Regions from separate parts of the Litorimonas haliclonae genome, predicted to be linked through region 2. Evidence: predicted binding sites of a transcription regulator. Region 2 holds the regulator's gene; each other region holds the start of a gene.

Region 1 (5,653 bases), 450 kb from region 2:
TAGGTCGAGAGGTCGTAGAGCTCATCCACGCAAGCGTCGCATAGCGCCTCATGGAGCTAAACCATCAAAACAATCTCGCGCATTGGAGCGAGCACCGACAATTGAAGTTATACACGATCCTGATGCAATTGCTGAAAAAGAAATGAAGGGTCGTGCCGGCCGCTTCTATCAAGAAACACAGACCATTTATGTAAATGGGAATTATCCAATTATCGAACGCATGGCCTATGATTTGGATAAAGATTTGCGTCATGCCGAAGATCCGGAGACAGGGCGTCGTATAGCGAAAGAAACAGCAATAAAATCGATGGCGTTTCGCGTCGGAAAAACAGTGTGTTTTGCAATAGCTAAAAGGTTATCGGATGACTGGAATGATGAGGCTCTTGAAAAAGCAACATCTCCTGAGTCACTGTCTATGGCAGCTGATGCTTACAGGGCTGATATATCGGAGGCTAAAAAGTGGGCAAAAGAATTGTTGAAGTTGGAGTCAGTTGAGCAAGTAGCTGCTGCTTGAAATCGCTCGAACTAATCCGGTCATCTAATGTCCGCAATGGGGATAAACATCCCTAAGCAAGCCCGCCTTGAAAGCCTTCTGTTTCATCTTTGTGCGTTTGAGATATGACTATTTTCCCTGAGCACTTCCACTGCTTACAGCGCATACGGGCTTCAAACTCATCGACGTATAGCTGCCGAACATGGCTCTTGTGAAAATAGACCACTGGCTCCTCATACCATGTGTAGCCGCAACTTGCGCAACGGGCTTCTAGCCGGTCACTTGCTTCAAAATCTAATATCTGTAATTTATCTTTCCAGCTCACCAGAAGTCCTCTGCGCGAGGTATGCGGGTGAAGCTAATCTTGCCGCCAAGGTTTCCTCCGGGTGGCAGTTTCCATGGCCCCATTGTTACAAGTGATTTGCCGTAACGCGTGTTTAGACTATCCATTGCATTTGTAACGCATTCCCAGCGCTGGCGCTGTGGGTCATCGTTGATGAGCATATCAAGTTGCCGTGTTGAGGCATTTGTCAAATCTCCCAGCGTGACGCCAACACGCACGATTTTATAATGGCTTGGAATTTTGGCTTTGGCTTTAGCCCATAAGGCATCAAGGGCCGTTAGGCAGGCTTGGTCATCATTGGCCATGTGTAGCTTGTGATGCGAAGACCAGCCTCTCTCTTTGATGGATCGGTTACGCAGGCTCACCCACATATAGAGCGAGCTGGCATAGAAACCTTCGCGGCGCATACGGCGAGCAGCCTTTACTAAAAGCAACCGTGTGCAGTCTCGCGCATCTTTGAAATTACGTAGCTCTGGCGGCAAAACACGGCCATGTCCAAACATGCCGCGTTCGGACTTTTGCGCCATCACGTCATAACCATGTAACGCATACCAAAGCCGTTCACCCGTAACACTGCGCCATAGCTTACGCATTTGTTTGGGTTCGGTCGCGAGCAAGTCTTTCATATTGTAAATGCCCGCATGGTTGAGACGTTGCTCCATGCGTCCGCCAATTCCCGGAATGTCATCGAACGGTAAGTCGAGCATCGGCCCCGGCATCATATGCGGATGCCAAATCGTGGTTCCGTTGGGCTTGTCCATCTTACAAGCAATCTTAGCCAAGTGACGGTTTGCACCAAATCCGATTGAGCATGTTATGAACGGGCCAACGCCTTCCGCGATGACCGCTTTGAGTTTTTTGGATAGGCCTATCGGGTCAGCAATGTCTTTCGGATCAAGTTTACAGCAGAGCTCATCTATCGATTTAACGGCCTCCACAGGGATGACGCTATTGATCTCGGCAAGGAGGGCATTATGGGCGCGCCGATATAAATCAGGACTTTGGCATTGCAAAACTAGTTCAGGACAGACTTTCTTAGCGTCTGATAGTTTCATGACATTTTTAACGCCGCGCGCCTTAGCTTCCTTTGAGCAGGCGATGACAACTGTATGCACAGTGCCGTCAAAGGGAACAATGCCAACTGGTTTGCCGCGCAGGCCCGGTCTGGCTTGCTGTTCAACAGATGCAAAGAAGCCATCAAAGTCGAGGTAAAGTCTTTCTATGGTTTCGGGTTTTCGCATGTTTCGTCCGTGGTAAGCGCGGACGACCGAAAAAGAACGAAAGCGGAACATTAGTCAAGTAAAAACGGATTATATTCCTAATTTCTATGGGGATAACCCAAAACAAACAGAATTTATGGCTCGTTTTAAATAAGTCTCAAAAAACAACCGTTTTCACAGAAAGTCATAGAACTTCATAGAAAGTCATAATTGTTCACGCGAATTCACTATTTAGGAACTAGACCAAAAATCCATTTTTCTGACAGCCTTAGTCCACCGCAATTGAAGGACTTAGGTCATGTCGCCACAAAATATCTTGATCGGACAAATATGCGTCGTTTTTGCGACGATCATTTTATCGACATGGTATGCTACGCAGTGGGTCGCGCTTCAGTTTGACTATGATGCTTATTTGGGAACGGGATTCGCAAAGCTTGGCAATCACAAAATTTACGCGCCGTGGAGCCTCTTCAAATGGTGGTACCAATTTGACGCCTATGCGCCTCATATTTTTTCAAGAGGTGGCCAGATTTCAGCAGGTGGCGGTCTTCTCGGAATTATCTTCGCGGTCATAGGTTCTGTACTCCGCGGCCGCTCTGCAAAAGCCCTAAACACATTCGGCTCATCGCGCTGGGCGACATCAAAGCAAATGAAGCAAGTTGGTCTTCTAGATGACCATGGCGTTTTCCTTGGGCGCACAAAGACTGATTATATTCGCCATCACGGCCCTGAGCATGTCATGGCGATTGCGCCGACGCGGTCTGGCAAAGGCGTGGGCCTTGTTATCCCGACCCTGCTCTCCTGGACTGACAGCGCGGTTATCCATGACATTAAAGGTGAAAATTGGCAGCTCACCTCCGGCTGGAGAGCGACATTCTCCCATTGCCTATTGTTTGACCCAACTAATGCCGCGAGCGCCAAATATAACCCTCTCTTAGAAGTGCGCAAAGGCGTCAATGAAGTCCGGGACGTTCAGAACATTGCCGATATCCTTGTTGACCCTGAAGGGATGCTTGAGCGTCGCAACCATTGGGAAAAGACTGCTCATAGTCTTTTAGTCGGCGCTATCCTTCATATTCTCTACGCAGAGCGCGAAAAGACGCTGGCTCGCGTAGCCTCATTCCTCTCTGACCCAAAACGTAGTTTTGAAAAGACGCTTGGTGTCATGATGAAAACCAATCATCTCGGTGACCGGACAGGGGCACAAGTCCATCCGGTGGTCGCACAAGCAGCGCGTGAACTCCTTAATAAATCTGAAAATGAGCGCTCAGGTGTATTATCAACGGCTATGAGCTTTCTCGGATTATACCGAGATCCCACGGTCGCTGAGGTGACATCAAAATGTGATTGGCGCATTGCCGATTTGATAAGCGCAGATAAGCCCGTCTCTCTTTATCTGGTCATTCCGCCGTCAGACATTTCGCGCACGAAGCCGCTGGTTCGCCTTATCCTAAATCAGATTGGCCGCCGCTTGACAGAAGAGCTTGTTGTTTCAGGCGAGAGTAAACCGACACGTCAATTGTTACTTATGCTGGACGAGTTTCCGGCTTTAGGACGCTTAGATTTCTTTGAAAGCTCACTCGCTTTCATGGCAGGCTATGGTTTGCGCGCCTTCCTGATTTCCCAATCCCTTAACCAGATTGAGAAAGCCTACGGTCCGAACAATTCAATCCTCGATAACTGCCATGTGAGAGTGGCCTTTGCGACCAATGATGAGCGCACGGCCAAACGCCTATCGGACGCGATTGGCAGCACAACGGAAATGCGGGCCATGCGGAACTATGCGGGTCATCGTCTCGCGCCTTGGCTCTCCCACGTTATGGTCTCTCGCCAAGAAACAGCGCGCCAACTCATTACGCCCGGCGAGATCATGCAGCTGCCATCCAATCAGGAACTTATTCTTCTTTCAGGTTTCTCGCCGATCAAAGCCGATAAAGTTCGCTACTATGCGGATAAGAATTTCACGGGCCGTGTCTCCAGCCCTCCCCAAATATCCCCCGACGGATACGGCGGACTTTCCCCGACTACGCCTTGCGTCTGGGGTGTTGAGACACGGCCTGTGGATGACCGTCTCTACACAGAAATTGAAAAGTCAGAGCAGAACAAAATCGCATCAGCGTTAAACTCGAAGACTGACGCTGACTACGATGAGGACGAGGGCGGCAAAGAACGCAGCCCCGAGCTTAGCGCTCCTGAGCCTTCCACATCTCAAGCCAAGACCAAAGAGAAGACTCTCGATGTTGCAGAGGGCGATGAACTCACACCCGCAATTAAACTTGGTGAATTTGTCAGAGACACAGCCACGCTTGCCCGCGCACATGACCTGACCCGCAGCACAGACATAGATTTGGGAATGTAACCATGAGCAATGATCTCACAGCTCGCGTTCGTGCACGTATCACACCGGAAAATGCCGCGCTTTTGGACGTTCGGGCCCGCGCAATGGGGAAAACAAAATCGCGCGTCATAAATGATGCTCTGTCAGCTTGTTTCACATTTGAGCATGACGATGCGCGAGACGCCCGTATCCTCGAAAAACTGGATATGATGATCCGCCATAATCATCGCCATTCGCGTGATCTCAATCTGCATTCCGAGACCTTTGCGCTCTTCCTGCACTTTTACTTTACAATGGCCCCGCAAATCTCGGCGGCGGATACTGACGCCCGTGCCGCGCGTGGCGTTGGTCTAATGAACCAATTTATCGATCAACTTGGCGTTAAAATGCGCGCGGGCGGCAAGACGTTCAAACAAGCTCTGTCTGATGTCCTTGTCTCCGACCAAGACTTCTTTCGCCTTGATGAAATCCAGCTTCTCGAAAAATTACAAAAGAAGAAAGCGGCTAGGCCCAAGACGAAGGAGACTGCAAATGTCTAGCTTTCAAACAACCGCCACCTCAGATCGCACACTTGCTATGCTGCGCACGGCGCTGGGCCCGGTTATTACGAGCGCGCTTGATGACCCCAAAGTTGTCGAAATCATGCTCAACCCTGATGGGCGTTTATGGCTTGATAAATTAGGTATCGGCCGTTTTGATACGGACAGTGTGTTGACGCCTGATGAGGGCGAGCGCGTGGTGCGCCTTGTGGCCAGTCACATCAATCAAGACGTGACAACGAAAGCGCCTATTATCAGCGCGGAGCTTCCAGGTAATGGAGAACGCTTTGAAGGTGTTTTGCCGCCTGTCGTTTCAGCGCCATGTTTCTCTATTCGCAAGGGCGCAGTCGCAGTTTTCACCCTGGATGATTACGTGCAGGCGGGCAGTCTTACATATGACCAATCAGAAGCCTTGAAATACGCGGTCACGTCTCGCCAAAACATTTTAATCGTTGGCGGCACATCAAGCGGTAAAACCACGCTCGCCAATGCCTTACTGTCTGAAATATCCGACACGGGGGACCGCGTTCTTATCCTTGAAGATACGCGCGAGCTTCAATGTAAGGCCAAGGACACGGTAGCCCTTCGTACGCACGGCTTGAATGTCACCCTCGCAGACTTGGTGCGCTCGACTCTGCGCCTTCGGCCTGACCGGATCATCGTCGGCGAAGTGCGCGGGCCTGAAGCGCTTGACATGCTTAAGGCTTGGACGACGGGGCA
Region 2 (5,653 bases):
CTGCGCCACAAGACGCGCCCGATACACGGCCTGCAATTCCATCCGGAATCAATTGCCTCGGAATATGGTCATGATCTGGTTCGCAATTTCTTGAAATTGGCGGGCATTGACGCGAAAGTTGCCTCATGACCATCGACGCCAATATTTTCAAAAAGCTGACTATGCGCCAGCGCCCCGAACCCGAAGAGTTCGAAGCGGCGATCAAGACCATGCTGTCCGAAGACCGCGACGACGTTCAAATCGGCGCGCTCCTGCTCGGTCTGGAAATGATCGGCCTCACCTCGCAGGAAGTCCGTATCGGAACAAAGGTCATGCGCGAGAATATGACCCCCGTTCATATTGACGCCGACGTCATCGATATTGTCGGCACGGGCGGCACAGGCCTCCACACGCTCTCTATCTCGACGGCCAGTGCGATTGTTTGCGCGGGCGCGGGCGCGAAAGTTGCCAAACACGGAAACCGCGCGGCAAGCAGTCTGGCGGGCACGGCGGATGTTTTGTCAGAACTTGGGGTCAACCTCGGTATGTCGCCAGAGCTCGCGGCCAAATGCGTCATGGAGGCGGGCATCGGATTTTTGTTTGCGCCGAACCATCACCCCGCCATGCGCTATGTCGGCCCGGCGCGCAAATCGCTCGGCGTCCGGACCTTGTTCAATATTCTTGGGCCCCTTTCGAATCCGGCAGGGGCGAAACGCATGCTTCTCGGTGTATGTGAGGATCATTGGCGCCTACCCATGGCCGAAGCTCTACGGGATTTGGGCGCAACCCATGCCTGGGTCGTCTATGGCGGCGACGGCCTCGACGAAGTCACCACAACAACAGTCACCCATGTGGCCGAAGTCAAGGACGGCAAAGTCACCGAATTTGTTATCCATCCGCTCGAATACGGCATTGCCAAATCGGATATGGCGCATCTGAAAGGCGGAACGCCTGTGCAGAACGCGTCTAGCCTTCGCCGCCTTTTGGACGGAGAGACAGGGCCTTACCGCGATATCGTGCAGCTTAACAGCGGCATTGCGCTCCATATTGCCGGCCTTGCCGAGACGGTCGAGGACGGCATGAAACTCGCGGCAAAATCGATTGAAAACGGCGAGGCGAAAGCGGCCTTGGAAAGTTTGGTTGAGGTGAGTAATGGGGAGTAATGTGATATATAGTCTCTTACCCCCGCATGCGGGGGGAAGTCCCCACGCAGTGGGGGATGGGGGGTTACTCTGCTTATATAGCTCTGCCCGAAACTTCCCCCCATCGACCGTCGCTCCGCGTCGGCCACTTCCCCCCGCAGGCGGGAAGAAGAGTTAATATTATGACCGTCAATACCCTCATGGACACGCCGGACGTCTTGCGTAAAATCGCGGACTATAAAGCGGGTGAAGTCGCCGACCTCCGCGATGAAATTTCGCTTGAGGATTTACGCCTGACCGCCCGCGACCAACCCGGACCGCGCGGCTTTTTTGACGCCCTGCGCAACTCCTCTGCCCCCGCCATCATCGCCGAAGTCAAAAAGGCCAGCCCGTCCAAAGGCCTTATCCGCGAAAATTTTGACGCTGTCGCGATTGCAAAGGCGTATGAAAACGGCGGCGCGGCGTCTCTGTCTGTGCTGACCGACGGGCCCGGCTTTCAGGGCAGCAATAAGATATTTTCGCAAGTGCGCGCGGCGACCAACCTCCCTCTCCTGCGCAAGGATTTCATGCTTGACCCGATCCAGATCGCCGAGAGCCGCGCCATGGGCGCGGATTGCGTCCTCATCATTCTGGCCATGATTGACGATAAAACCGCCCGGGATTTGATGGCCGAGGCGGCGCATCTCGGCATGGACGCGCTGGTTGAGACCCATGACGAGAGAGAAATGGAACGCGCCGTGGAACTGGGCGCGACGCTGATTGGGGTGAATAACCGGGATTTGCGCACATTCGAGACATCGCTCGACACATTTGGAAAACTCGCCAAATTGGCCCCGAAAGAAGCCCTACTCGTAGCCGAGAGCGGTATCTTCACGCCTGAAGATGTAAAGACTCTGGCGGACCAAGGCGCGCAAGCCTATTTGGTAGGTGAAAGTTTGATGCGTCAGGAGGATGTGGCGGGGGCGTTAAAATCGTTGCGCGGAGCTTCTAAGTAAATATAAGTCCTATAGTGACTACGGACACCAAAATGATAATTGTCGCTGCCCCGCTGATAGTATTTATCCTCGCATACCCATTTGAATAAACCCATTCGATTAAAGGCTTGTGTTTCATTTCCGTTCACCCTTTTACTTGTTAGCTTTCTACCACAAGCTAAACTCAGAAAAACTGAACAGATAAAGAACATTATCATATTTTTGATTTCAGATTTATTTTACAAATTTGAATGTAGTCCGGTTCGCCCTTGACATATAGCAGAACAACACTAGAACAGATAGGGAATGTTTCTGATTTGTTCGAGGTGATTCCGAAAGGGTTGTTATGCTGACGCAAAAGCAAAAAGATCTTTTAATGTTGATAGATGCGCGGGTGAAAGCCGTAGGCGTCCCACCTTCATATGACGAGATGAAAGACTCTCTGGGTCTGGCAAGTAAGTCCGGGATCCACCGCCTGATTTCCGCCCTCGAAGAACGCGGCTTTATCCGCCGCCTGCCGAATAAGGCGCGGGCGCTGGAAGTTCTGAAACTGCCCGAAGACATGCAAGACAAGGTCGTGTCCTTTGCCGAGAAGAAGGCAGAGAAAAAAGCGGAGCACTATTCCGCCAATGACGGCGTTTCTATTCCCTTTGTCGGCAAGATTGCGGCGGGCCTGCCCATTGCCGCGATTGAAGACAGTTATAACACCATGATCGTGCCGCCGCATTTTGCCGGAAATGGCGATCATTTCGCGCTCGAAGTTGAAGGCGAGTCGATGAAGGATGCGGGCATTCTCGACGGCGATATCGTTATCGTCAAAAAGTCCAATACGGCGCGGAACAATCAAATCGTCGTGGCCCTTGTCGATCAGGACGAAGCCACGTTAAAACGCCTTTACAAATCCGGCCAACAGGTTGAATTGATTGCAGAAAACCCTGATTTCGAAACCAAGGTTTTTGGCCCTGACCGCGTTGAGGTTCAAGGTATTCTGGTTGGCCTGTTGCGCGAATATTAGTTGAGTTTTAGCGGGGTTATTCTCTTCTCCCCGTTTACGGGGGGAAGTGGCTGGAGACGTAGTCGGAAGTCGACGGGGGGATATTTTCAAATTTTGATTGCGTATCTCGACAGCCCCCCATCCCCCGCTTCGCGGGTACTTCCCCCCGCAAGCGGGGAGAAGAGTTATAGGACAGTTTCCAACTCAGCTATTTTATCCCTCACTCCCAAACCCGTCGTTTCTCCGGCGGTTTTTTTGTGCCTTCGCGTCTAATGCCCCGCTTCTCTAAATAGACATCCAAGGCCCCCTCTTGCCTGAGCACCTGTCCATCAATCAGCTTGGCCGCGCAGTTTCGTCTGACCTCCGGCCCGACATCGCGCTCTGTCAGTATGACGAGATCGGACGAGGCGCATTCGACTCTGGCTTCGGAAGGATGGGTCAGAATGGAAATTTGTTTTCTTCTGATTTGAAAGCGGCAAGCGAGGGCGTCGCAAGGCGCGTCAGTCTTTTCCATCGCTATGGCGTCCACCTCACCTCGTCCGGCCTTTTCGGAAAAGCGTTCCCGTCCGTAACTGTCGGCACGTTCACTTGTGACGATAAGCCTCTGTAAATCTTGACTTTCCCAGAAGGCGACGCGGCCATCCTTTGAAATACGAAGCGTTGGAACAGGTTCATACCTCCAGCCGAGAAAGCAGAGCAGAATGAGCCCTACGGCAATAAGGCGCCCTCGAAGCCTTCCTAAAAGAAGCAGGATAAAGGCGAAACCATAGGCGGCAATCACCCAGCCGGGCGCGGCTTTGACCTTCACCAGAGCGCCGTCCCAGCTCGCAATCCATGTGGAAATCGTGACAAGCCCTGTAATGGCCTGCCCCATCGCCCAGAGGGGCGCTTCTTCCAACCCAACCGGCATAAGGACGAGCGACAAAATACCCAGCGGCATAACGGCAAAGGTAAAGAGCGGCATGGCGAGAAGATTTCCGACCAGGCCAAACCGCGCTATCCGGCCAAAATGAAACAGAGCAAATCCGGCTGTGGCGAGTCCGGCGACAAAACTTGTGACGCTCAGCGAAAGCGTATCGTTTCGTAATTTTGTGAGCCAGCCTTTCGGCGAACCGCCCGGCGTAAAATCCCGCCAGCTCCGATAGACAACCACCAAAGCCAAAACGGCGGCAAAAGACATCTGGAACCCCACGGACAGAAGCGCTTCGGGATGCAAAAGCAGCGTAATGGCCGCGGCTACGCTGACTGAACGCACGGATATGGCGCGCCGGTTCAGTATCACGGCGAGGAAGACGATCACCGCCATGATATAGGCGCGCTGCGTCGCCACGGACGCGCCTGACAAGATAAGATACCCCGTCGCCGCGCCTATACCGAGTATCGCCGCAAATTTACGCACGTCATATCGCCGCGACAAAGGCGAGATATGAACCAAAAGGAAGGTGAATATCCAGTATGCCGTTCCGGCCAAAAGCCCCATATGCAGGCCCGAAATCGCCAAGATATGCGCCAGCCCCGCCGTGCGGAGCGCGTCTGTGTGCTCCGGCGGAATATAGCGGCGCACCCCGGTCAGGAGCGCAGCTTGCAATCCGGCGGTCTCAGACGGCGCAACAGTGTGGATATGGCTGGCCATGCGATACCGAAAGGCCGCAAGCCCCCGCCGCCAAGACGGCTCTCCCGCCTCCGGCCTGACCTCCGGCGCGGAAATGGCGAAGCCGAATCCGCCGACCTGTTCGAAAAACGCCCTCTGGCGCGGGCTATAGCCGCCCGGCACAACCGGCCCCGGCGGCGCGGACAGGACCGCGCGGAGGCTCACATAGTCCCCGGCGGAGGCGGCTTCGTTGTATTTCTGTCCGAGCCGAACGCGAACTTTTTCGGGTGCATCTATCCCGTCCGTCCAATTAAACTCTTCCACATTCATGATCCAGCGAACGCCTTTGCCGGAGGCGGCGATCTCTTCGATCCAGCCAGAGAGTTCATAGGCCCGTTCATAATCCGGAAGGCGCGGGCTCTGCGTTGCCTGAGTGTGCCACCCGGCGCGTCCAGCGCCCAGCAACATGGCCAGTAAAAAGGCGCCCCATACCCAGCCTGTGAAAGCCGTCTGTCGCGTCATCCACAACAGTGCGCCGACGAGGCCTATGGCCAGACCCAAGACCCAGCCAAACACGCTGAAAGGTAAGGTAAAATACAGCGCAATCCCTATCGCAAAGCAGATCACCAGTGTATCAAAACGAAAAGGCGGAACCTCTGCCCAGTTCAGGGTTTTTAAGGTAGACAGTCCTGTATAGCGCGCCAACGAAATTTGCGCCGTATCAGGGCTTTTCACCGCCCGCTCGGTATGAAATAGACCCCGCAACACATCCCTTTTTTAAAGGCCAGATGCCAGTATGACGACAAAAAAAATAATTACCCGTTTCGCGCCCTCCCCAACGGGGTTCCTGCATATCGGCGGAGCCAGAACTGCCCTGTTTAATTATTATTTTGCCAAACATGTGGGCGGAGAATTTCATCTCCGCATTGAAGACACCGACAAGGCCCGTTCGACTGACGAAGCAACACAAGCC
Region 3 (5,653 bases), on a different contig from region 2:
GCTGCGTAATCGCAGGCGAGTTTTGCTGAATAATTTCATTCACCTGATCCTCGACCTTCGCAAGTTCTTCGCGCGTGATGGCTTGGCCGTGGGAGATATCGAACCGGATACGTTCCCCATCCACCATTTGGCCCTTTTGGGCCACGTGTTCGCCGAGCACTCGGCGCAGGGCCTCGTGCAATAGGTGGGTAGCGGAGTGGTTGTGCTTGGTCGTTTCGCGATTTCTGGAATCTACAGATATTTTAGCGCTGTCCCCGATGTCAACCGAGCCCTCAAGATCGCCAATATGAACGTGAAGACCGCCCGCCTTTTTCTGAACGTCTTTAATCTTGATTTCGGCGCCGTTCTCGAACGTCGCGACGCCTTTATCCCCGGCTTGACCGCCGCTTTCAGCATAAAAGGGTGTCTCAGATGTCAGGAACATGACGGGTCCAGATTGGGCGCTTTCGACTCTAACGCCGTCCTGAACCAGAACCTTTATGTCCTGTTCAGTGGTCAGGAATTCATAGCCCGTAAACACGCTATCGCCAGCCTCGTCTTTCGCCTTATTCCAAACGTCATCCGTGGCTTGATCACCGGACGCAAAGCCGCCTTCGCGGGATTGTGTTTTCTGACGCTCCATAGCCGCGTCAAATCCTTCCAGATCAATACCCAGGCCTTTGGCACGTAGCGCGTCTTGCGTCAGGTCAATCGGGAAGCCGTAAGTATCATAAAGCTTGAACGCTGTTTCGCCGTCCAGCTTGCCGCCTTTTGAAAGGTCGGAAATCGCGCCTTCCAAAAGCGCTGTCCCCCGGCCTAGCGTACGGCGGAACCGTTCTTCTTCTTGCTCAAATGTCGCGGTAATGGAGGCTTTTGCCCGGTTAAGTTCGTCATAAGCCCCGCCCATTTCCTGAACCAGTGTCGGGACAAGCCGGTGCATCAGAGGGTCTTTCGCGCCCAACAAATGCGCGTGGCGCATGGCGCGGCGCATAATCCGGCGAAGGACATAGCCGCGCCCTTCATTGGACGGCGAGACGCCATCCGCCATCAGGAATGAACAAGACCGCAAGTGATCCGCTATGACGCGGTGCGAAAACTTTGCCTCGCCTTCGGCCTTCACACCTGTCAGCTCAACCGAGGCGCCAATCAGTGTTTTAAAAAGGTCGATATCGTAATTATCATGAACGCCCTGAAGGATGGTCGTAATCCGCTCCAGGCCCATGCCTGTATCGATGGACGGCTTTGGCAGAGGCTGCTCGCGGCCATCCGCAAAGCGTTCATATTGCATGAAGACGAGATTCCAGATTTCGATAAAACGGTCGCCGTCTTCTTCTGGCGTTCCGGGAGGGCCACCCGGGATGTGATCCCCATGGTCATAGAAGATTTCCGAACAAGGGCCACACGGCCCCGTATCGCCCATAGCCCAGAAATTATCAGAGGTAGCAATGCGAATAATGCGGTCGTCGGGTAGACCCGCTATTTTCTTCCAAAGGTCATAAGCCTCGTCATCCGTATGAAAGACTGTGACGAGTAGCTTTTCTTTTGGCAGGCCGAATTCTTTGGTGACCATATTCCACGCATGAGAAATGGCTTGTTCTTTGAAATAGTCGCCGAAGGAGAAATTTCCGAGCATTTCAAAAAACGTATGGTGCCGCGCTGTATATCCGACATTGTCCAGATCGTTATGCTTGCCGCCCGCACGGACGCATTTCTGCGAGGTCGTGGCGCGCGTCGCTTCTGGTTTTAAGGATCCGGTAAAATAATCCTTGAACGGCACCATGCCCGCATTGACGAAAAGAAGCGTCGGGTCGTTATCCGGGACAAGCGGAGCCGACGGCCAGATCGCATGGTCATGCGTTCCGTAATAATTGAGAAATTGCGATCGAATGTCATTCAGACTGGCCATGAAACCACCGGGGTTAAATCTTATAAAGTGAACTACCCGCCCATATAGAAAGAGCGCTTGGCAGTGCCAAGCGCTCTTTTATGCAAATCTGCCGTCAGACCAAAGAGACATCCTCAGTCAAAACCACAATAAGGGCCAAGGTGGTTTAGAGGGCAGGCTGCGCACCGAGGGCTCTGTATAAGGGGGAGAGCCTTCGGGTGTTCTAAATTCAGGAAATATTGTGAGGAAGGCTAGGCCGAAGCGCTGGCCTCGCCATCATCCTCGACGCGCTCTTCTTTCGGCATGAGAAGCTCTTCGTCGATAAGGCCTTCATTCGTGCGGATACGGCGTTCAATATCGGCGGCAATATCGGGATTCTCCTTGAGGAATTTCCGCACATTTTCGCGTCCCTGCCCGATACGTTCGTCGCCGTAGGAATACCAAGAGCCGGACTTCTCTATGACTTCGGCTTTTACGCCGAGGTCAATCAGCTCGCCCGTTTTCGAAATGCCTTCACCGTACATGATGTCAAATTCAACCTGACGGAAGGGCGGGGCCACTTTGTTTTTGACGATTTTAACGCGGGTTTGGTTGCCAATCACTTCATCACGATATTTGATCGCGCCAATACGGCGGATATCCAAACGGACGGAGGAATAGAATTTCAGCGCATTCCCGCCTGTTGTCGTCTCAGGAGAGCCATACATAACGCCAATCTTCATCCGGATCTGGTTGATGAAAATTACCATACAGCCGGATTTGGAAATGGAGCCTGTCAATTTGCGAAGCGCTTGGCTCATCAAACGGGCCTGAAGACCGGGGAGCGAGTCGCCCATATCGCCTTCCAGTTCAGCGCGCGGGGTCAAAGCCGCCACTGAGTCGACAACCAGAATATCAATCGCGCCGGAGCGAACCAGCGTATCGGCAATTTCGAGGCCTTGTTCACCTGTATCGGGCTGAGCAATCAAAAGCTCATTCACGTCAACGCCAAGCTTTCCAGCATAAACCGGATCGAGCGCGTGTTCCGCATCAATAAACGCGGCCACGCCGCCTTCTTTTTGCATTTCCGCAACAGCATGAAGTGAGAGGGTTGTTTTACCGGAGCTTTCAGGTCCGTAAATCTCGATAACCCGCCCTTTAGGCAAGCCGCCTATACCAAGCGCAATATCCAGACCGAGCGAGCCGGTAGAAACCGCCGCGACATCCATTGTGGATTTTTGCCCCAGCTTCATGACGGAGCCCTTACCGAAGGCGCGGTCAATCTGGGACAGAGCCGCATCTAGCGCGGCGGATTTATTCTTGTCGTCTGCTTTACCGACGACTTTGAGAGGGGTTGAATTTCTGGCCATGTTATAAACTCCAGTGCGATCCGTCGGAGCCCTTCGACGGGTCTGATAAAGTTACGGCTGCTTCGGACTGCCGTGATGGGTATAGTCGTTATGTTTCATATTTGTTCTCATTGCGCAAGAACAAAAATAGAACAAATTAACTTTTATGCTAAGCCTTTGAGTTTCCTATACTTTATTGCGCCTCACCAATCTCGGATTTCACTTTTTCGGCCAATTGTACCAAAGTAAACGGTTTTGGTAGGAAGGTAACGTCTGGTTCTTCAGACAGTAAATCAGAGAAATGCTCCTCCGCATATCCGGAAATAAACACGATTCTAGCGTCACCTAAAAGCGATCGTCCTTCTTTTAGCAAGGTCGGGCCATCCATGCCCGGCATGACGACATCGGAAATCATCATATCGAATGTATGGTCGCCGTCTTCCAAAATCTCTAAAGCTTCCTCTCCGTCTTCGGCCTCTATCACGGTATAGCCGCGCTTGCGCAGAGTTTTAGCCGCGATAACCCGTACGCTGGCTTCGTCTTCGACAAATAGGATTGTGCCCTGCCCTGCCAAATCTGCAGGCTTTCTCGGCTCAAGAGGCGCGGAAGGCTTTACCGGCTCCACATCAGCAGGCAGTTTAGACGGGTCCGCAACAGGCAGTGTAATTCGGAATGTCGTGCCTTTACCGAGCTCACTCTGAACGTCCAGATGCCCGCCCGTCTGCTGAACAATGCCGTATACGGTTGCCAGCCCCAAACCGGTGCCTTTGCCCTGCTCCTTGGTTGTAAAGAAAGGCTCGAAAATCTTGGCTTTTACTTCATCGCTCATCCCTGTGCCGGTATCGGAGACTTCAATGGTTACAAAATGGTCGCCCGGAAGGCCTCGAAGTGATCCCGCTAAAACCGGATCTTTAATCTCGCTACGAATCAACTCCGCGCTTTTGACGGTAATCGTTCCGCCGCCCTGCTCGGCCATGGCGTCCCGCGCATTCACGCAGAGATTCATCAGCACTGTGTCTATCTGGCTCTTATCCGCGATAACAGGCGGCAGGTTTCGGCCATGCACCATGACCAGCTTGGCTTTCTCGCCCAGCGTCTGGCGCAGCGTCACAACCATATCCGACAGGGTATCCGTGACCGACAGCATCTCCATGCGCCGCGTTTGCTTACGCGAAAAGGCCAATAGCTTTTTCACCAAGGCTCCGGCGCGAAGACCCGTGGAGTTAATGTTCTGAAGCTCGGGATAAGACGGGTCGCCGACTGGATGGCGCTGCAGTAGCTCGTCCGTATTCAACCGAATTGCGGTCAGGAGGTTATTAAAATCATGCGCAACACCAGCGGCAAGCTGGCCAATGGCCTGCATCTTCTGGCTCTGAACCAACTGATCTTCAAGCGACTTTCGGGCGCTGACATCGACCAGAAAAACCCAAACAGCGCGGCTTTTCTCTTGATTTGACGACGTGTCGGCTGATGGATCAACGTGCCGAGGCGTCTGGCGTTTATCTGGCACAATATAGACGCTGACTGGCAAAGACTGAGTTCCCAGCAATACAGCGTCAAAGGGCTTGTCGGCATCCGTTTGGTCCGGACTCAGCTCTAAAAAAATGCGATGCTCTGTACTGTTCGGAACAAATAATTCTCCGAAGGTTTCGGCATCCCGGTCAGACCCTTCGCTCATCCGCTCAAAAGCCGGGTTGGCTTTCACCAATTTCGCCTCGGCCAGGGGCGTAGAGAGATCAGCCAGGCTAAGCTCCAACATGCCAACAGGCGCAGAAGCAAACCCGGACAGAGATTGCTCAGAGCCGCCTTTACTGTCTGAGGGAGCGGCGGAGTGGGTCAGGTTCTGACTTTGGTCATTATTGGCTCCCTGCCCCCTATCCTCGACATTTGGCTGCGCAAGCGTGGAGTGACCATATAGCGCCACATTACAAATCAGCTTTCCTCCGTCCAGCGCCTTCCAACTTCCCACCATGATTGTCGGCGTGACAATGTTTTTCCGGGTGATAAGCCGCGTATCTGTCCGCACGGTTCGTCCGGCAACAGCGGTGCTTTGCAAAAGGCTTTCCGGGTTTTCGATAAACTCGCGGATATGAGACGGCGGCGGATCGTCTTCGACGCCCAACCACAGCGACAAGACCTTATTCATGGCAATGATATTTCCGTCTGCGCGAATGGAGAACAGACCGACCGGCGCATGAGACAAAAGACTGTCCCCGACCGGTTGAGTTTCGGTCACATCGGATATTTGCCAGAGAAAACTTTCTCCGCCGAGCTGTCCTGCCGTTTCGCTCAATCGGCGGACAGCGAATTTATAACGCCGCAACCCAAGCTCGGGGCTCAGATAGTCGATGATTTCCTCAGCCCCTGAACTATCCGGACGAATGTGGTGCAACCTAAAAATAGCAGAGGCCATATCATCGCCAGTCGAAGAAAAAATTCGGTCAATGCCTGGCGGCCCGGC
Region 4 (5,653 bases), on a different contig from region 2:
AGCCCCTACAAAGGCCGCAAAAGCCTCTGATAAAGCTGAAAATGCAACGAAAGAATCGACTGCTAAAACTGAAGCTGTAAAGTCCAGCTCGCGCCGACGCGCCGCACCTAAAAAGAAAGTTGCGGAACCATCGGACTCAAATGACGCGGCGACAAATGAAACCCCAAAAGCAAAGAAAGAGACCGCAAAACGCCGTGCTCCTGCTACAAAGGCTTCAATCGCTAAGTCAGGCGACGCCCCCGCAACAGAGGCTAAACCAGCAAGACGCCGCGCTGCCCCGTCTAAAGCTTCGGACATAGCGACAAAGTCTCCTCGTACGCGTAAGGCTCCTCCCAAAAAGGCCGCAAGTGAAAAGTCAGACCCCAAACCTGACCCTGACCCTGCCCCCGCATCGCAACCTCAGAAAAGCGATCCAAAATCTGAAGCGCCGCCTAAGAAAAAGAAGCGGAGTTGGTTCGGGTTAAAACGATAAACTCTCTGTGACCGCGAAACATTGCAGTCACTGCTTTGTTACGCCTGCGTAACTTGACGGAGTCACACGGTTTTGAAAAACTCACGCCATAACTTAAAGGACTAGGTGTGGCTGTTAGACACTTCATACGCGGGCTTAAAATCAGTGCGATAGCGCTGACCTGCGCGATCATTCCGGTCGCGCAAACCCACGCGCAATCTTTGCTTCGGGACACTGAAATCGAAGAGACTCTCAATGATTTCACGGACCCAATTCTCAGGGTCGGGGGGTTGTCGCCTGCATCTGTCGATATTTATTTGGTCAACGACCCCTCCCTCAACGCATTTGTCACGCGGGGACAGAACATATTCCTGCATAGCGGGCTTATCCTGGAAGCTGAAAACCCGAACCAGCTTAAAGGCGTTATCGCCCATGAGACCGGCCACATTGTTGGCGGACATATCGTTCGATCGGATTACGGCAGTCGAAGCGCTTATGGATCTATGCTGGTCGCGGCCGGGTTAGGACTGGCGGCTATTCTCGCCGGCGAAACTTCCGCCGGAGCGCTTATTTTGGGCGGGTCTTCGCAGTTCGGAACTTTAGAGGTTCTGTCTTACTCCCGCGTCAACGAATCTGCTGCCGATCAATACGCCGCAAGATTTATGGAAGCGACGGGACAATCAGGTATAGGCTTAATTGAGTTTTTTGAGAAATTCCGGGCTCAGGAAGTTTTATCGCAGGCCCGTCGTTATCCCTATTTCCGTGGACACCCTCTTTCATCTGATCGAATTGATGCTTTGCGGGAGCGAGTTGATGAGAGCGAATATCGCACCGTGACCGACCCGCCCGAAGACCAACATGATATGGATATGATGAAGGCCAAGCTGAGAGGCTTTCTTGAAGGGCCTCAACTCGTCTTCTCGCGTTATCCACTCTCTGATAAAAGCCAATATGCGCGTTATGCCCGCGCCGTCGCCTTTTTCCGATCTGCGAGTTTGAACAATGCGATTAAGGAAATCGACTCACTCATCGAGGAAGAACCGGAGAATCCTTATTTCCACGAATTGAAGGCTCAAATTCTCTATGAAAGCGGACAAAGAGAAGACGCCCTGCCCCCAGCCCGCCGCGCCTTGGAATTAAAACCCGATGCCCCCCTGTTAAAGATTGCTCTCGCGCAGTCCCTCATAGAAACACGCGAGGGTCCACAGGTCGAGGAGGCGGTTTCACTTATCAAGTCAGCTTTACAAGATGAACGTGACAACAGCTATGGTTGGTATTTGCTGTCCTTAGCCTATGGGCAACAAGGCAATGACGCCTTGGCAAAATACGCGAGTGCTGAACGCTTTTATGCGATTGGGGATATTCAGCGCGCCCGATCTTTTGCCCAGCGCGCTCAGCAAGACCTTCCCCGCAATGAACCACAATGGCGGCGGGCTTCGGATATCGTCGTTGTTTCCGATGCGCAACTTGCGAGAGAAGGCAAAAGAAGCCGCGGACCAAAGCCGTTCTCTCTTAATGTCTCACAATCCGGTGAGCCCTCTCTTCCCCGTTAAATTTCTGAAGATTTCTTAATCGCGCCCTGATATAGCAGCGAAAATTAGAACAGGTATAGATTCATGAAACGATTTCTCATCGCCGTTTCGGCAACCGCCATGGCATTTTCACTCAGCGCCTGCGCCCAAGCGGGGCCAGGGCCGGATATGAAAGAAGCTGACGTTGAGCGTATTATAAAAGACTATTTGATGGAAAACCCTGAGATCATTCGGGACGCCTTGATTGAACTTGATGAACGCCAAGACCGTGAAGCGATTGCGGCTGTTTCCAATCAAATCTTCAATGACCCGCGCGACATTAGTGTTGGCCCAGACGACGCCAAGGTGACCGTGGTTGAATTTTTTGATTACAATTGCGGGTTCTGTAAAAACTCCACTCAGTGGGTCGAAGATCTGTTAGAAGATTATCCCGATGATGTGCGCGTTGTTTTTAAAGAACTGCCTATCTTGGACAGCCGATCTAAAACTTCCCGCTACGCCGCCAAAGCCGCTCTCGCGGCGGGGCGACAAGATAAATATACCGAAGTCCATTTTGCTCTTATGGATCAACGGAGCCTGACTCAGGAACGCATTCGTCAAGTCGTGAAAGATAGCGGTGCGGACATGAAGAAATTTGAAGCCGACATGAAAGATGTCGCTCTGGACCGTCAAATCGAAGATACGCTTCTGCTCTCCAGCCGCATACCGGCTTTGACCGGCACGCCATTCTTCTTGGTCAATAATGATTTTGTTGCAGGGGCTAATACCAACCGGCTAGACGAATTACTTGCGAAAGCCCTTGAGAGCTAAAGGGCTACCGCTCACCTTTATAACTAACGTCAGACGCCTCACAGATAAATACTGTGAGGCTCAAAAGCATAGAACAAACCATAAACATTTGTTGACATTTATCGCATAGTCTGGCTCTATCCCTAAGAATCGGAGCGAGACCTTATGCCTAAACCGACAACACAATTTGTGTGCCAGTCCTGCGGAACCGTCCATGGGAAATGGGCCGGACGGTGTGATTCCTGCGGGGAATGGAACACCCTTGTTGAAGAGATCACAGCTCAAAATGAACGCCCTGCCCATAAGAGGCGTAAGGGGCGATCCGTCGACTTTGTTGATCTTGGCGGGGAAAGTCGGGACGTCCCGCGCCTGAGTACAGGCATTGCCGAATTAGATCGCGTCACCGGAGGCGGATTGGTCCCCGGCTCTGCCCTATTAGTGGGCGGCGACCCCGGCATTGGGAAATCAACTCTTCTCCTTCAAGCCACAGGCAAGTTGGCCAAAAGCGGTATCAAGACTGCCTATATTTCAGGCGAAGAATCCGTAGGACAAGTGCGGCGCCGGGCAAAACGGCTCGGTTTGGCTGACAGCCCGGTTTCCCTCGCAGCAGAAACCTCTCTTGGCCCGGTCATAGATGGTTTGATGGCTGAAAAACCGGATGTCGTTATCATCGATTCCATTCAAACCCTCTGGACTGACCAACTCGGCGCGGCTCCTGGCACTGTCGCCCAGGTGCGGGCCTGCGCTCAAGAATTGACCCGTTTTGCCAAAAAACGCGGCACTTGTGTCATCTTAGTCGGGCACGTCACCAAAGATGGTCAAATTGCGGGCCCTCGCGTGGTTGAACATATGGTGGATGCCGTGCTTTATTTCGAAGGGGATCGCGCTCATCAATTCAGAATTTTACGCGGTCACAAGAATCGCTTTGGTCCTACAGACGAAATCGGTGTCTTCGAAATGCTCGAAAGCGGACTTGGGGAAGTGCCCAACCCGTCCGCACTTTTCCTCAATGGACGTCGAGATTTATCAAGCGGTGCCGCCGTTTTTGCCGGGCTAGAAGGCACCCGGCCCGTCCTGACAGAAATACAGGCCTTGGTCGCCCCTGCCGCCTTTGGCACGCCGAGGCGCGCTGTCGTCGGATGGGACAATGGCCGCCTAGCTATGGTCTTAGCGGTTCTAGAGGCTCGGTGCGGTGTAAGCTTTGCGGGAAAAGATGTTTACCTCAACGTAGCCGGCGGCTTACGTATCAATGAGCCTGCTGCCGACCTCGCAGTCGCCGCTGCGCTTGTCTCTTCGGCTTTCGATATGCCCCTCCCCGCTGATACAGTCGTCTTCGGCGAAATTAGCCTGTCCGGCGATGTTCGGGCTGTCGGGCGGTCCGACGCAAGGTTAAAGGAGGCCGCAAAATTAGGCTTTAAAAAAGCCATAGCGCCCCGCCCTCTTAAAACTGATCAAGGGAAAACCGACCAAGCTAATGAAAATGCGGCACTGCCGATAATTGCAATCAAGGCTTTGCCCGACCTCGTTCGCCGTGTAGAAGCCAGCGCAGAAGCCGGGAAGGATTGGGAGACCAATTGGGCGGCGTAGACTTATAAAGCGAGCCTCGTATGAGTATTGGACCGTTTGCCTTTAACGGATTTGATGTCGTCGTTCTCGTCATTCTGCTCATATCCCTTATAATTGCCTTACAGCGCGGCTTTCTTCGAGAAGTGCTCTCGCTTGTCGCCCTGTTAATGGCCGGTATCCTAACGCTTTTTGTCTGGGGCCAATTTCGCTATCAGGTTCAAGACTTTATTTCGCCGTCCTGGTTAGCTGACGCGACCCTAGGTATAGGGACATTTGCCATTGTTTACCTGTTGGCCGTTTTTATTCTGTCGAAAATATTCGGCGAGCTGGAAGCCCCGCCGGCAAAGTTTTTCAATCGCTCACTCGGGGCCGTTTTCGGAATTTTCCGAGGACTGATCTTGGCAGCACTTGGCGTAATGGTTTTAACTGCCAGTCACCGCGCCAGCATGGAAGCTCAAGATTTCAAAAGAGACATTTTAGAAAACCCTGGTATTTATCCATCCGACATAATGAACCGAATGCCGGAATCCATGCGAGATCAAATGGAGGCTCCGCCTAAACCGCTTCCGGACTATCTCGAAACCTCTACTTTTTACCCGCTTCTGAACCGCATCGGGAATGTCATCCGAAATCTACCTTTTGCGGAGTGGAAGTCTTACGCAGACCGTATTAAAGACGGCGATATTGACGCTTTCAGCCGGGAGATTAGCGAATGACCGATATATCTACATCAGGACTTATAAATCCTTCCTGTGAGATTGATTTGAATGAAGATAAAATCCGCGAAGAGTGCGGGGTCTTTGGTATCTTTGGTATGGAAAACGCCGCGTCTTTAACGGCTCTCGGCTTACACGCATTGCAGCATCGTGGCCAAGAAGCCTGCGGCATCGCCAGTTATGATGGCAAAAAATTTCATACGGAAAGACATCTTGGCCTAGTAGGAGATAACTTTACCGGCGAAGATCCCTCCGAGCGTCTACCGGGTCATATTTCGATTGGTCACAACCGTTACTCTACGGCCGGACAAACCGTCCTACGGAATGTTCAGCCCCTCTTCTCTGAGCTGCACTCCGGCGGCTTTGCTCTCGCCCATAATGGCCATATTACGAATGCTTACGCCATTAGGGAGCATCTCGTTGAAAAAGGGGCGCTATTTCAATCGACCTCCGATACCGAAGTCGTCATTCACCTCATCGCGCGTAAGAAATCGGGCGAGTTTATTGATCGGTTTGTAAACGCCATACGCCAGGTTGACGGCGGTTACGCTTTTGTCGGCATGACCGAAGATATGCTTATCGGCGCGCGGGATCGTTTT

What was found. Region 2 encodes LexA, which represses DNA repair genes until DNA is damaged. Its sites were predicted from a motif close to ATGTTCCNCTTGTGTTCC; they were not measured.
Region 1: ACNA05_RS02020 (Y-family DNA polymerase) is a predicted target of LexA. The motif match lies at 2,111-2,128, and genes of this name have one in related genera.
Region 3: recA (recombinase RecA) is a predicted target of LexA. The motif match lies at 3,331-3,348, and genes of this name have one in related genera.
Region 4: radA (DNA repair protein RadA) is a predicted target of LexA. The motif match lies at 2,864-2,881, and genes of this name have one in related genera.

What each region holds. Positions count from the first base shown of each region.
Region 1 is NZ_CBCSCO010000001.1:460,246-465,898, reverse strand. Features, by position in the region: gene ACNA05_RS02030 (hypothetical protein) at 1-514, shown strand, start outside; gene ACNA05_RS02025 (hypothetical protein) at 567-818, opposite strand; gene ACNA05_RS02020 (Y-family DNA polymerase) at 815-2,077, opposite strand; gene ACNA05_RS02015 (conjugal transfer protein TraG) at 2,355-4,415, shown strand; gene ACNA05_RS02010 (hypothetical protein) at 4,418-4,933, shown strand; gene trbB (P-type conjugative transfer ATPase TrbB) at 4,926-5,653, shown strand, end outside.
Region 2 is NZ_CBCSCO010000001.1:13,857-19,509, forward strand. Features, by position in the region: gene ACNA05_RS00060 (anthranilate synthase component II) at 1-129, shown strand, start outside; gene trpD (anthranilate phosphoribosyltransferase) at 126-1,142, shown strand; gene trpC (indole-3-glycerol phosphate synthase TrpC) at 1,304-2,116, shown strand; gene lexA (transcriptional repressor LexA) at 2,442-3,110, shown strand; gene ACNA05_RS00080 (ComEC/Rec2 family competence protein) at 3,310-5,448, opposite strand; gene gltX (glutamate--tRNA ligase) at 5,477-5,653, shown strand, end outside.
Region 3 is NZ_CBCSCO010000003.1:34,416-40,068, reverse strand. Features, by position in the region: gene alaS (alanine--tRNA ligase) at 1-1,885, opposite strand, end outside; gene recA (recombinase RecA) at 2,116-3,213, opposite strand; gene ACNA05_RS07425 (ATP-binding protein) at 3,386-5,653, opposite strand, start outside.
Region 4 is NZ_CBCSCO010000003.1:177,736-183,388, reverse strand. Features, by position in the region: gene ACNA05_RS08255 (Rne/Rng family ribonuclease) at 1-472, shown strand, start outside; gene ACNA05_RS08250 (M48 family metalloprotease) at 580-2,004, shown strand; gene ACNA05_RS08245 (DsbA family protein) at 2,068-2,793, shown strand; gene radA (DNA repair protein RadA) at 2,938-4,359, shown strand; gene ACNA05_RS08235 (CvpA family protein) at 4,380-5,054, shown strand; gene purF (amidophosphoribosyltransferase) at 5,051-5,653, shown strand, end outside.